2 regions of the Paenibacillus sp. S25 genome follow, and region 2 is predicted to be linked to the other one. Evidence: riboswitches for the same ligand, from Rfam matches in the RefSeq annotation. Region 2 holds a riboswitch; the other holds the start of a gene.
The links. Region 2 has a riboswitch for cyclic di-AMP ahead of KAI37_RS00140 (resuscitation-promoting factor). Riboswitches for the same ligand answer to the same signal wherever they lie in the genome.
Positions count from the first base shown of each region.

Region 1: linked by a shared signal. The riboswitch ahead of KAI37_RS00545 (C40 family peptidase) and the one ahead of KAI37_RS00140 (resuscitation-promoting factor) in region 2 are both predicted to bind cyclic di-AMP.

Region 1 covers NZ_CP073683.1:133,507-141,107, reverse strand. The annotation lists gene KAI37_RS00555 (M1 family metallopeptidase) at 1-1,305, shown strand, start outside; gene KAI37_RS00550 (hypothetical protein) at 1,317-2,144, shown strand; cyclic di-AMP (ydaO/yuaA leader) riboswitch at 2,421-2,558, shown strand; gene KAI37_RS00545 (C40 family peptidase) at 2,564-3,064, shown strand; gene KAI37_RS00540 (GNAT family N-acetyltransferase) at 3,368-3,874, shown strand; gene KAI37_RS00535 (4a-hydroxytetrahydrobiopterin dehydratase) at 3,953-4,252, opposite strand; gene KAI37_RS00530 (hypothetical protein) at 4,370-4,663, opposite strand; gene motA (flagellar motor stator protein MotA) at 4,851-5,645, shown strand; gene motB (flagellar motor protein MotB) at 5,638-6,465, shown strand; gene rluF (23S rRNA pseudouridine(2604) synthase RluF) at 6,601-7,302, opposite strand; gene KAI37_RS00510 (PAS domain S-box protein) at 7,354-7,601, opposite strand, start outside.
Region 2 covers NZ_CP073683.1:27,161-34,761, forward strand. The annotation lists gene KAI37_RS00125 (AbrB/MazE/SpoVT family DNA-binding domain-containing protein) at 21-275, opposite strand; gene KAI37_RS00130 (HD domain-containing protein) at 607-1,890, shown strand; gene KAI37_RS00135 (TatD family hydrolase) at 1,933-2,703, shown strand; cyclic di-AMP (ydaO/yuaA leader) riboswitch at 2,905-3,187, shown strand; gene KAI37_RS00140 (resuscitation-promoting factor) at 3,459-4,607, shown strand; gene rnmV (ribonuclease M5) at 4,754-5,299, shown strand; gene rsmA (16S rRNA (adenine(1518)-N(6)/adenine(1519)-N(6))-dimethyltransferase RsmA) at 5,307-6,191, shown strand; gene yabG (sporulation peptidase YabG) at 6,247-7,143, shown strand; gene veg (biofilm formation stimulator Veg) at 7,345-7,601, shown strand, end outside.

The DNA of each region.
Region 1 (7,601 bases), 110 kb from region 2:
TACGAGACTGCAGGGCAGCGTGGACGCGCCGAAGAGGGCTGGAACCTCCACCAGTATCATGGTAACTCCGAGTTTTATGCCGATTTTGGAATTTACAGCGTACGGATTCGGGTGCCTGAAACTCATATCGTAGCAGCGACCGGATTTCCCACCCGTGGTGCCGTCCGACAGAACGGCCAAAAAATATATCAATTTTATGCCGATGATGTACACGATTTTGCCTGGTCCGCTTCACCCAACTTTGTAACCGTAGAAGAACCCTTTTCTTCTGCTGAAGTCCCTGGTGTCAAAATCAAGCTCTACCTTGACCCGTCGCACAAGGAGCTCAAAGGGCGCTATATGAGCGCCGCGAAGGCCGCCCTTTCGTACTACAGCAAATGGTACGGGCCTTATCCATATTCCACCCTATCCATCGTGGTTCCACCCAAATCAGGCAATGGAGCCGGCGGTATGGAGTATCCGACACTCATCACAGCCGCTGCTGCGGGTAATCTGAATCCTGGCTATAGTCTGGAACGAACATTAGTTCATGAGATTGGACATCAATATTTCTACGGAATGGTAGCCAATAACGAATTTGAGGAGCCGTGGCTGGATGAAGGCTTCACCTCCTATGCAGAGGAGCGGCTTATGGAGCAAGAATATGGGCTTAGCCCCAACTTGCCATTACAATCGGGACAGGTAGCCTCCCCACAGCCGCTCAACCGCGAGTCATGGAAGTACGGCTCGGCTACTGAGTACGCGCAAAATGCCTACTCTCGAGGCAAGCTGGTACTACGGGGCATTGAACGTCAGGTGGGTATGAAAAAAATGGATCGGATTATGCGGACCTACGTCCAGACGTACCGATTTAAGCATCCGTCCTCCCAGGATTTTCAACGTATCGTGGAGAGAGTCACCGGACGCTCATGGAGCCACTATTTTGAACAGTATGTATATGACGGCCAGATGGCGGACTTTTCGGTGGATCATATCACGAACCACAAGCTGGAGAACGGATATGAAGCCGTCGTGACGGTCAGCAAAAAAGGGGCGGATTATCCCAAGATCCCTGTCCAATTTACCTTCAAGGATGGTACTACGATATTCAAGGCTTGGGACGGCGCGGGCAAAAGCACAACTTTTCGGATCAAAAGTACTTCTCCCGTTTCCTATGTAACCCTTGATCCTCTATATACCATTGCACTGGAGAATAAGCATATTAACAATAGCCTAAAGGCCGAATTGGACGAAAAGCAACAAACCCGTTGGAATGTAAGTGTAACCAAGCTGTTAGAAACACTGCTTGGAAGTCTGTCATGGTGAGGTGTCTATAGATGCGGACTGTTATAAAAGAGGGCTGGGCGCTGGTGCGCATACGATTCTATATCGTTATCATTTTATTTCTATATCGACTACTGTGGGGGGTGTTTCTCTATCGTCTGGTGCAGTCTGCCGTTATCCCGCTACTGCTCCGTTATCCTGATCAGGGTCAAAACGAACTTGGACAGACCTTGTTTTGGATGGAGAGCCAGATTGCTCTGATGGACAGCCGGGAAGTACATGTGTATTTGTGGATACTACTAGGGGCGACTGTACTACGTATACTGATCACTCCCTTCATTAGAGCCGGAATATATCAAAGCCTGCATACCGATGCTACTGAACCGCAAAGCCTGTCCTTTTTCAAGGGTATGAAACGCCATGGCATGTCGTCGCTGCTGTATTACACCATCGAGTTGGGACTGCTGCTGCTTCCCTCCTTTTGGGTAGTACCGAGACTCTACCCTATTGTAGCAGGAACGCTTCAATCTCCCTCTTACCTGCTGCATTTGTTGCCCTATGCCGTGGGATGGATGGCTTACGGATGGTTCATTCGGCAGTGCATCCTGTATATGCAACTGGGGACTGTCGGTGGTCACGCCATACTATCGTCCTTGCTCGCCTTCTTTCGCCAGCTCCTCCCAGCTGTCGGTATATCCCTTTTGCTCGGTGCTTGTGTGCTGCTGGTCTTCGGTCTATTTGGCACCGTGGCGATGATTTGGACTGGCATGCTGGCGCTCATTCTCCAGCAATCGTATCATTTTGTTACTAGTCTGGTCAGGCTGTGGCATATCAGTTCGCAGTACAGACTATGGCATACCGATATCTCCAGTAGAAGTTAAGCCCTGCCTTTATGTTTTTTACTTCATTTCCGTCTGTCGAAAAATCTCGATTCATATCCGCGCAAACGACACATAACTGAATACTGTTAACAAGATCTGTTCCTTGGACATTAGGAGCAGATTTTTTTTGTAACTTTTTGCAATGAAACATTTGCCAAAGCCAGCCGTCTTTGTTACAATAATCGCAGTGAACTGATAGTAACAACTTTGTAATCTTTATTGTAACCTTTATCTCAAAAATAACGTTATTGTGAATACTGCTCTCCAAGGTGCACATCTTAAGTTAAGCCTAATTCCTGGCACCTAGGAAGCGGGGGAACCAGTTTGGGTGAATTGATCTCGCAACAGAGTGGTCATAGGGGAACCTTCTACCGAATCCTTAAGCTAACCTCGCAGGCATTGGAAGGGGTATATTTTTTTTGAAGAAGAAGCTAACGATCGCAGCTATGGGTCTTGCCATTGCCTTTACATCTTTTACATTCGGTGGCGGCAGTGCATATGCAGACTCCAAGATGGACCAGGTCATTCAAGATGCCAAAGGAACGAGCTACAGAAGCGGAGGCACTACACTCGAGGGATTCGATTGCTCCGGCTTCACAATGTATGTATTTAACAAACTGGGAATTAAACTTCCGCATCAATCTGGATCACAATTCAAAATGGGATCTTCTGTATCCCGCGATGAAATGAGACCTGGAGACCTGGTGTTCTTCAACACCACAGGAAGAGGCATTTCCCATGTAGGTATCTTCGTAGGTGAAGGGAAATTTGCCCACTCCTCGACTTCACGTGGTGTAGTAGTTAGCTCACTGAACGAAAATTATTACGCTAACCGCTATGTCGGTGCAAAAAGAATTATGAGCACAGACGCTTACCATTCTGTAGCTTCAGAAATTCCTGATGACGACAACGTAGAATAACTAACGCACAGCAAGCTAACCCTAGCCGCAATTTGATTCTGGCCGGAATCGAATTGCGGTTTTTTATGTCCACAACATCAGCAATTATTATCATTACTGACGAACTGAAGCCTCAAAAGGTTTCAATTTTAGCGAACATCGTCGGTTTTACCGTCAGCGCTGGGGGAGCATATGAGCAGTAAATCCTTCTTATTGAATGTATACCCGACTTGAGTATGAAATAAACACGCTTGCCATTCCCCTGCAACTTGTCTACAATCTGTTGTTAATGATTGAAGTACTTGTAAAAGGAGGATGGAACACATGCCGGCCTCAATATCTAACTATCGGATCGTACCGATGGACGAGCATCAAGCGGCTGCAATCTGTGAGTGGCGCTATGATCCACCTTATAATATATACGGATGGCTCCCCTGGGAACAAATGAAGGCGCTTGAAGTCGAATTTGGAAGTCCCACGCTTCGCCAAGAGCAATATGTTGCTGTACTGGATGAAGAGAATAAGCTGACGGGATTTGCCCAATATTTCCCTATGATCGGTGTGACCCGGCTAGGTCTTGGAATGCATCCTGAAAGATGCGGACATGGCAAAGGCGCTGATTTTGTCCGTGCCATTGCAGAGGAAGCCCAACGACGCAACCCGAAGAATGAAATTGATCTAGAGGTACTTACTTGGAATCATCGCGCTATCCGGGCTTACAAGGCGGCTGGATTTGAGCTTACAGATACCTATGAACGCCAGACTCCCGATGGCAAAAAACCGTTTTATTGTATGGTATATCGTCCCGAGCACCAAACCCAGGTTCTATGATAAAAGCGCCTTCGGCATACAACCGCGATGTTGTATAGCGAAGGCGCTTTTATCATCATACGACCGATCATTACAAGCTCAATGACTGCTGCGCATTTTTTCAAAAGCTTCATTATATTGTTGGGCTTCCTTAATATCCACGGCCATAATACCGCCGTCGTCCCAAGAGGTCAAACGCAGAGTCACGGTCTTGTAATCAATCGTAATAAATGGATGATGATTGAATGCTTCAGATATAGCGGCAACTTCATCCACGAATGCAATCCCTTTCATAAAACTGGAAAAATTATATTTCCGAACGATCCAACGTCCTTCCTCCAGTTCCCAGCCCTCCAGTTTCTCCAGATGTGCTTCAATCTCTTCTTGTGTAAAAGGCATGTTACGAACTCCTCCCCGTTTATACGGAAGCCTTTCGACCGCTTAAATACGGCCAAAACTACGATATATTGGTGTACATATTACCACGGCCCCGTTGATAAATCCATAAGACGGACCTCAAATCAAAGGTACTGACGTCAGCTCCTCGTCTCCAATGAGTACATAGATACGATGGTGCTCCGGCTCATAGATCACAACGCCACTGCCTACAGTGATTATGGGCTCTGTACCCAGTGCATAGAATAAGTCTTCTGCCAAAGCTTCATTGACTTCCTGGCGTCCCGCCGGGTCCAGCCTGTCCCAATCTTCTACTTCCATCTCGAAAAATTCGTAGCTGTCTGGGATGCGTCCCACAGCCTCTGTCAAATCGTTCAAAATTTGTTCATACTCACGCCCATGCTTTACTCCCATGCCATTTCCTCCAATGGTTCCGCCATTCAATACATAATCACCTTATTATACCGGAAATTCGCACTTAACAAAAAAGAGAGTTTTGTCGATAAATACTATAATCCGTCTTGTAATGACGCGCTTGGGGCAAGGACGACCCCGGCGGCATGAAAGGATTCAAAATCTATTCTCATGGATGAGGTGTATCATGCAAATTTCAACCATTATCGGACTTGTGCTCGGGATTATGTCACTGGTCGTCGGGATGATCTTAAAAGGCGCTCCGGTCGTCAATCTGGTCAATAATCCCGCTGCTTACATGATTATTTTCGTCGGGACGGCAGCGAGTATATTTATGGCCTTCCCGATGGCAGAAATCAAACGGATTCCGAAGCTGTTCAAGGTTATTTTCACCGAACAAAAACTGTTAGACCGCAAAGAGCTCATCGGTACGTTTACCGAGTGGGCATCCATTACCCGTCGTGAAGGTCTGCTCGCCTTGGAATCTAAGGTAGAGGAAATCGACGATCCCTTTATGCGTGGCGGCATGCGAATGATTATTGACGGAAATGATCAGGAATTCGTACGGGACGTTCTGATGGAGGATATCAATGCTACCGAAGATCGACATCGCTCTGGCGCGCTGATCTTCTCTCAAGCTGGTATGTACGCTCCAACGCTTGGGGTACTCGGTGCGGTTGTAGGTCTGATCGCCGCTCTGGCCGACCTTAGTGACATGGAAAAGCTCTCTCATGCCATTGCAGCAGCCTTCATTGCGACGTTGCTCGGTATTTTTACAGGTTATGTCCTGTGGCATCCGATGTCCAACAAGCTCAAACGGTTATCCAAAAAAGAAGTAGAGCTTAAATTAATGATGGTCGAAGGTCTGCTTTCCATTCAATCGGGGATATCTACGATTGCCATCAGTCAGAAACTGACGATCTTCCTGACTCCGACCGAACGGGCTACGATGACCCAGAAGGATGGCGATTCCAGTGAGTAAAAAGAGACATGAACCGCATGAAGAGCATGCTGACGAAAGCTGGCTGTTGCCATATTCCGACTTAATGACCCTTCTGTTGGCTCTTTTCATTGTCTTATTCGGTATGAGCTCGCTCGACGCCAAAAAATTTGAAACTATGGCTCAATCCCTGAGTGCAGCTTTTAATGGCGGCACTGGCGTGCTGGATCACTCGGCCGCGAATCCGTCATCACAATCCATGGATATGGGCAAAAATAAAGAACAAGTATCACAACCCTTAAAATCGAAAGCTACTTCTACCTCTGAACTGCAAAAACAGTTGGCCCAGCGGGAAGAAGAAGATTTAAAAAAGCTTAAAAAACAGATGGATCAATACATTCAAAATAACGGCCTGACCCCGTTGCTGAATACCAAGCTGAACCAATCACAGCTGATGATCACTATTAGTGATAATGCCCTATTTTCATCCGGGCAGGCCGAAGTAAAGCCGGAAGCAAGAAAGCTGGCCAAGTCTATTTCTAGTATGCTTCAGCAGTTCCCTGGCTATGATGTTATCGTATCGGGTCACACGGATAATGTACCGATCTCCAACAGCCAGTTCCCGTCCAACTTTGATTTGAGCGCCAAGCGCTCTCTAAATTTCTTGCGTATCTTGTTGCTCAATCCAGATCTCGATCCAACCAAGTTTGTATCCATCGGTTATGGCGAGTATCGTCCATTGGCAAGCAATCAAGATGGTCAAGGACGCTCCAAAAACCGTCGTGTTGAAATATCTGTTCTCCGCAAATACCAGAACGGGACACAAGTCATCAGTCCTACCTCAAGCTCGAGTGAAGGTTGATTATGCATATGTTATATGAACAAAGGCACCGCCGCATTTTTATGCAGCTGGTGCCTCTTTGTTTATGCTTCCTGTACTCTGACCCTGTCAGATACGACGATCATACGCTGTAGGCTATATGAAGCCCCTCTGGCATTAGCTAAGCGTATAATCGAGCATCTGTCCAAGCTCCAGCTTCTCAGCCTCTGTGAGATCACGCCAGGCACCTTTCTGAAGGGACCCCAACCGAATATTCATGATTCGCAGGCGTTGCAGTTTTTTTACTTCATAACCGAAGGCAGCACACATACGCCGGATCTGACGATTTTTTCCTTCAGTCAGGATAATACGGAAAACATACTCAGATACACGCGTCACCTCACAAGGTAGCGTTCGCTGACCGAGTATTTTCACCCCGCTGGACATACCCTGCACAAAAGATGGTATGACAGGGCGATCCACCGTTACGATATATTCTTTCTCATGCTTGCCTTCTGCCCGTAAAATCTTATTCACAATGTCTCCATCATTGGTAAGTAAAATGAGACCTTCCGAATCCTTATCCAGGCGTCCAATCGGGAATATCCGCTGCGGGTGCCCCACAAAATCAACAACATTGCCTCTAATGTGGCTCTCCGTTGTACTTGTGATGCCCACCGGCTTGTTCAATGCAATATAGACGTGATCGGACTTCTCGCGCAGTGGCTTGCCGTTCACGCGAACATCATCGCCTTCTTCCGCTTGACTACCCAGCACAGCCACTTCGCCGTTAATCGTCACGCGGCCGCTCTCTACCAGCTTGTCTGCCTCCCGGCGCGAGCAAAAACCGGTTTCGCTGATAAACTTGTTAATGCGCAACCTGTGTACCCTCCATTTCTACTAACACACTTCCTCCTGCACCCCAGCCCGTTACTCCGGCTTGGCAATCGGAAGCTGCACCAGGGCTGTCGTTCCCTCTCCCTCTGTGCTTTCAATATCCAGTGTGCCTTTATGACTCTGTATAATACGCTGACTGACCATAAGTCCTAGTCCTGTCCCTGTTTCTTTGTTTGTGAAAAAAGGTTCTCCTAGCTTGGACAGCATTTCTGCAGGAATACCCGTTCCCTGGTCCCGTATGAAGATTTTAACGCTTTCTCCCTCCAAGAACAAATGAATCG
Region 2 (7,601 bases):
TCTATTATATACTAAAATTCTCAGTTTGTCACAGGTGTTGGGATTTCAGAAATGCAATCTTGGCAAACAATTTTCCCTTTGAAGTAAATTACGTTCTCAGCATTGCCGCAGAAGATACAAGCTGGCTCGTATTTTTTAAGCATGATGCGTTCGCCATCAACATAAATTTCCAAAGCGTCTTTCTCTCCGATTCCCAGGGTACGGCGCAATTCGATTGGAATAACAACACGTCCGAGCTCGTCAACTTTTCTTACAATACCAGTGGATTTCATCATAATAAATCAGGCTCCTCTCGCCGTTTAAAATAATATAAGTGTCATGATTCGACAAAATTTTCTCTTTTCTGATATTTACTATACCAACGATTCCCAAAACAGTCAACCTTAAAAATGTAGTAACAGTCTGATTATGCAAAAGTATTTAGATTAAAGAGCTTTATTCATGTGTATTGCCTTATCTTATTGATGATTTATTCAGTTTGTCGATTTGGAAATGTCGAAAAACTATAATTCGACATATTACGACAAAGAATGTCGAATGAGGGGAATCATTTAGGATTTTATTGTATTTTAATCCATTATTCCGAATATTAAAGGAGCTGATATCTTGCACCAGCCACTCAGTGAAGAAAAAGTTTTTAAAGACCCGGTACATAATTACATCCATGTTCAGGATACTGTGATATGGCGGTTGATCAACACGCCGGAGTTCCAACGTTTACGGCGCATACGGCAGTTAGGCACATCGTATCTTACGTTTCATGGAGCGGAGCATAGCCGTTTTTCACATTCATTGGGTGTATATGAGATTACGAGACGTATTATTTCTCAATTTGAACGTGGAGATTTCCCAGATTGGCCGAAGGAGGAAAGGCTGGTTGCGCTGTGTGCAGCTCTATTGCATGATGTGGGGCATGGCCCATTTTCTCATTCAATTGAGGAAGCCTTTCATATGAACCATGAGGATTGGACATGCCGCATTGTACTGGGAGACACGAAGATCAACGCTGTGCTACGGCAAGTCGACGACAAGCTTCCACAAAAGGTGGCTGCGGTTATAGCCAAAACGTATGATAAGCCGATTGTTGTCAACTTGGTAACCAGTCCGCTAGATGCCGACCGTATGGATTATTTGTTGCGGGATGCTCATTCGACAGGTGTCAACTACGGCACGATTGATTTGGATCGTATTTTACGACTGCTGCGTCCTCATAATGGGAGAATTGTTGTAAAGGAATCAGGCATGCATGCAGTAGAAGATTATTTAATGTCACGCTATCAGATGTATTGGCAAATTTATTTTCATCCTGTAACACGCAGCTCGGAAATCCTTTTACGTAAAATTTTCAAGCGAGCAAAGGAATTGTTTAAAAACGGATATGAGTTTGGTTTTCTGCTGGACCCGCTACCGGACCTGTTGAAAGGAGAGCTTACAGTAGAGCAATATCTGATGCTCGACGAGTCATTAATCCAGACCGTATTTAGCCAGTGGAAACGAGAAAAGGACGATATTTTAAGCGATTTGAGCAGTCGTTTTATGGACCGTAGATTGTATAAATATGTAGAGATTGAAAATATGGATACAGATACCATTGACAGTATTAGAGAAGCTTTGAAAGAGGCTGGTTTGCACCCTGAATATGATTTTGAAATTGATTTTCCGACAGATCTTCCTTATGATGTGTTTCGGCAGGGTGGCTCGACGGACAACCAGATTTTACTGCTTGGACGTCAGGGCGAGGTGAGTGAAATATCCGAAGTTTCGGAAATTGTGCGCTCAATAAGTGGTATTCACCGAGGAAAATATCATATGTATTTCCCCCAGAATAAATTGAACGCGGTAAAAGACAGACTTCCTGCCGAAATAAGGAATTATTTTGTCAAAGAATAGACAACTATATAGAAATATAAGTAAAAAAAGGAGATGTAAACCTTGGATTTATTCGACACCCATACTCACTTGGATGCACCACAATTTGACGAAGATCGTGAAGAAGTTATAGCACGTGCTGTCGAATCAGGAGTAACGCGGATGATCAACATCGGATTTAATCGTGAGACCATTCCATCCACTATGAAATTGGCTGAGACATATGATTTTATTTATGCGGCAGTTGGATGGCATCCGCAGGATGCGAATACAATGCAAGAGGGCGATTTAGAATGGATTGCATCGTTATGCAGTCATAAGAAGGTTGTAGCCATTGGGGAGATTGGTCTGGATTATTATTGGGATACTTCACCGAAGGATGTTCAGCATCGGGTGTTTCGAAATCAAATTGGTCTGGCTCGTGAGCTCAAAATGCCCATTGTTATCCATAACCGGGATGCGCATGAAGATATTGTTAGGATTTTGCGCGAGGAAAAAGCGAGTGAGATTGGCGGAGTCATGCACTCCTTTTCGGGTAGCTGGGAGACAGCCAAAATGGTGTTGGATATGGGATTTCACCTTTCCTTCGGTGGTCCAATAACGTTCAAAAATGCCAAGCAGCCAAAAGAGGTGCTCGCACAGGTGCCGCTGGATCGTCTACTCATTGAAACGGACGCTCCCTACCTGACGCCGCATCCGTTCCGCGGGAAGCGAAATGAGTCCGCACATGTGAGACTGGTAGCAGAGACCGCAGCCCAAATCAAAGGGATTACAGTGGAGGAATTAGTGTCAATAACGACCCGAAATGCCTTGGAACGATTTGACATTCAATGAAAAAGTGAAGAAATCGATCAAAATAAAGAGATAGACGAAGCTAATCATGAATTTGTTGCAGGAAACTCGAGAATATTACAATATTTTAACCGAATATTTTAAAAAATGTACTTGAAACCTGCTTTACAACATGCATAGAAACAGGATATCATCTTTTCAGTGAATTGTTGTTTGAATGTAAACATCAACAAGTCATTTCATGAACCAGTCTCGCTGAGTCCCTTTTACAGGGAACGGGGGAACCGATATGGCTTACAGTACGTCCGGCGTATGTGCAAGAAGGGAACGTCTCTTCCGCCAGCCGGCTCGACCGAAATTCTTTTCCAGGATGGGATTGAATAGGTGGAGGAGCCGTATTTCGATTTCTTTCTGGGTCTTCGGGGTGAATGTGAAGGCGACCGCCATGAGCGGTTGACCCAAGCTAGGGCGACTCTCTACGTCCGAACCCGACAGCTAACCCCGTAAGCGTAACAAGAGAGAAGCCATCTCGTGCATGAGTTTTCCCGCATATTCACACATGCCGGAAGCCACGAAAGAGCTCTCTAGTCTCTTTCTCTGGCTTTTTTTGTTGTGAATAAAAGAAAATCTGTCATCATACTGTGGTTAAACAGGGGAGGACAGCATGCCGCGAAGACGGGTACATGGTGCAGGACAGTCGCAGTTTGGGCTTGTCTTGTAGAAAATCTGTTATAGTCACGTCAAATCTCAACTATGTCTTACTCCAGACGGCGGGCTATGTAAGGAGGACGGAGGAAATGGGCATTTTCCAAAAAGAGGAGACCCATGAGTCACGCTCATCCAGCATGTCTTACGTATTGCGTTGGAAGCAAGAGAATGTGCGCCAGGCTGCCTTGGTTGCTATTTTTCTAATCGCGCTAACGATTATGATTTCAATTCTGATGTACACGCAATCTAAAAAACAAGTCTTTTTTGTCATCGATGGCAAGGCATCTGCGGTAGAAACCCGGGAATCCAAGCTTCAAGATTTGCTGAGCGAGCATTCCATTTCACTTCAGCCGCATGATACAGTTTCCATGCCGCTAAATGGAGCAGTACAGGATGGGGATCGCGTAGTCATTAAACGTGCCAATCAAGTTAAAGTATCTTCAGGCAATGAGACGAAAAAGCTGTACACAACAGAAAATACAGTAGAAGGTGCCATTCGTACCTCGGGCTATAAATTATCCTCAACGGATAAAGTTTATCCTGCGTTGGATGCCTCTGTTTCGTCTAACATGGACATAAAAATCGTCCGTGTGAAGAAACAGCAGGTCGAACAGAAAAAACAGGTGCCTTATCAGGTCATCAAAACGGCCGATCCGAGTCTTTATAAAGGCGATAATCGGGTCATTCAAAGCGGCAAATCGGGTGTGGTAGTCCAGCACGTTCAAAAGGTATACCATGATGGAAAGTTGGTATCCAAACAGCTGGTAAACAAGGAAGTTGCACAGAATCGTGTGGATAAGGTCATTGCTGTAGGAACGAAGAAAAAACCGGTCGTTCTTGCTGCTTCCGTCGGTCCCAATGATGCGGTTAAGGCAACAATGGTTAGTTCGGGCAGTGCTGTCCGTAAAGCAGGCGTAAATTTTAAATATAGCAAAGTTTTACAAAATGTCTCCATGACGGCGTATTCCTCACAGGAGCCAGGGATCGGTACACGTACTGCATCCGGCGCACGTGTCACGGAAGGACGCACCATCGCTGTCGATCCGAGTGTAATCCCAATCGGCTGGTGGGTCTATATCGAAGGGGTGGGCTTCCGCCGTGCGGAGGATACCGGTGGCGCGATTAAAGGTCACAAAATCGATGTGTATTATGAGAGTTTAAGCCGAGCCAACCAATTTGGTCGTAAGCACGGTAAAACCGTATATGTTATCGGACCCGTAAAGCCTGAAATCAACTAAAACAGGTTGTGTATGTTGAGGGCAATGCGATAGTATTAACAACATAGTTATGCCATGCTAAGAAGAGGATATCCTCTTCTTATTTTGTTTTCAAAAGCAGGGAAAGATAAATATAGCTTGCTTTGTAGCAGTGGAGGGAAACGCAAATGATCAAGGAAGTGATCGTGGTAGAGGGCCGGGATGATACGGTGGCCATTCGCCGCGCTGTTGAAGCGGATACGATAGAAACTGGCGGCTCAGCCATTAATAAAATGACGCTGCGTAAAATTGCATTGGCGCAGGAGCGGCGGGGGGTCATCATTTTAACCGATCCTGATCATGCAGGGGAGCGCATCCGTAAGATTATCGCTTCCAAGGTGCCTGGCTGCAAGCAGGCCTTTATACCCGAGGCAGAAGCGACGCGCAAAGGAGATATTGGCGTGGAGAATGCCTCACCGGAAGCGATCAGACACGCTCTTGCACGGGTCCATACGACAGTGGAAGGCGCCGACCCGCTGATTGAGTGGGCGGACCTGATTGATGCTGGACTCATCACCCATCCCAATGCTGCTGCACGCCGTATGGCCTTAGGGAATGTGCTGGGTATTGGTTATTGTAACGGAAAGCAGCTACATAAACGGCTCTCTGTATTTCAGATCAGCCGCGAGGAATTTGCCGGGGCGCTGGCACAAATTGAAAGTGAAGGATTGTGATATCTATATGACAGGGATTCAAGATATAGCAACACCGCGGCGTACGAAGGACATTATTCAACGGCACGGTTTTTCGTTCAAAAAGAGTTTGGGACAAAATTTCCTGATTGATCAGAATATTCTCAATAAGATTGTAAATGCTGCCGGATTGGATGAGACAAAGGGCGCACTTGAGATCGGTCCTGGGATTGGTGCTTTGACCGAGAAGCTGGCCCAATCGGCCAAGGCAGTTACCGCTGTCGAGATTGACCAGCGGCTGCTGCCAATTCTCGAAGAAGTGTTGGCCCCTTACGAGCATGTGAAGGTACGTCATGGAGACGTGTTGAAGCTGGATTTGCGCGAGGTGTTCGCAGCCGATTTTGCAGACGTGAGCAAAGTAAGTGTTGTGGCTAATCTACCGTACTACGTTACTACACCGATTCTGATGAGGCTGCTGGAGGACAAGCTCCCTTTGGAGAATATCGTTGTTATGATTCAAAAAGAAGTGGCTGAGCGCATGGCTGCGTCTCCTGGGACGAAGGATTACGGTAGCCTGAGCATTGCGGTCCAATATTACAGCGAACCTGAATTAGTCTGTATTGTGCCGAATACAGTATTTATTCCCCAGCCGAATGTGGAGTCTGCAGTCATCCGATTGCGTGTACGGGAAGCCCCTCCAGTGGAAGTGGTGGATGAGAAGCATTTCTTTGAAGTGGTTCATGCTGCTTTTGCCCAGCGTCGTAAAACCATTTCTAATAACTTAAAAAGCCGTTTCTTCACCAAAGAGAACAGGGACACGCTGGAGCCGTTGTTGCAACGAGCTGGTATTGAACCCTCGCGTCGAGGAGAAACGCTAAGTATTGAGGAATTTGCGCGTCTAAGCGCTGTGCTGTTGGAGGCAGGTATATCCTAAGCTGGAACCAAACTGTGCGTTCACCCATACGATATAGGAGGGGTGATACAGTGTGATGAGTTTAGGAGACTTGGTCGTTCGGAAATCGTACGGCGGAGATGTCACGTTTCGTGTTGAGGACATCCAGCGGGATAAAGCGATCATTAAGGGAATAGAATTTCGGCTGCTGGCCGATTCCCCGGTGAACGATCTGGTCAGAGTGCCTGCAGACCAGATTAGCGGTAAGACTCAGCAGGCCCACATTAAGGCTGGTGAGTCTCTTAATCTGTTGCAACGGGCACGCCAGCAGCAAGCTGCTCGTAGTCAGGCAGCTCTGGTTGGGGACTGGAGTGATCCGGTCGAGTCAACGTATTTTGAAATGCCGGGAAAGGTTCTTCATCTGGATGGAGATCCCGGCTATTTGAAAAAATGTCTCAGTTTATATGAACAGCTCCGTGTTCCTGCAGAGGGACATCACGTTCACGAATCGGCAATGGCGGACACGTTGTACCGACTGCTTCCCCGTATCCGTCCAGATATCGTAGTCATTACCGGACATGACGGTGTGCTGAAGCAGCCACAGCCTTACGATTTGTACAGCTTGAAAAGTTATAAAAATTCGCAAAATTTTGTGGCGGCGATTCAGGTAGCAAGACAATATGAACGTCATCTGGATTCGCTGACGATTGTAGCAGGGGCGTGCCAGTCCCATTTTGAGGCGCTGCTACGTGCGGGGGCGAACTTCGCCAGCTCACCAGGGCGTATCCTGATTCACGCGCTGGACCCCGTTTACGTGGCTGCCAAGGCGGCCTTTACTTCGATCCGTGATACGGTCAACATGGGGGACCTGTTTCACCAGACAATCAGCGGCAGTCGCGGAGTGGGTGGAATTGAAACTAGGGGAAGCTATCGCATCGGCCTGCCGAAGCTTGAAAATTTGTCTACGCTTAAAGTAACGCCTTCCGCAATCTAGGATTCAAATGTGCCAATAGGATTAATCTGAACAAAAAGCCTCTGCTTTCAGAGGCTTTTTGTCATTTTTTATATAAATTATTCCTGTTCGCAAAAAATTAAATTGACAACTTATTTTTCGTGTTGCTATAATATTTAGCTTGATTTGACAATCCCTCTAAAATTCGTTATAATGGACAAGGAAAGAGGTGGTCGTTAGGCAATGGCTAAAAATACGCTGTTGGAAATCAAACGCAGTCTCGACGCACATGTAGGGCAAAAAATTTTGCTGCGGGCTAACGGCGGACGCCGTAAGACCGTCGAACGAACTGGTGTCTTGGAAGAAACGTACCCTTCTGTTTTTATCGTCAAGCTGGATCAGGAGCAACAGACGTTTAAACGTGTCTCCTACAGCTATGCTGACATTCTTACCGAGTCGGTGGAAGTCAGCGTATATGATCCCGACTCCCATACAAGTGT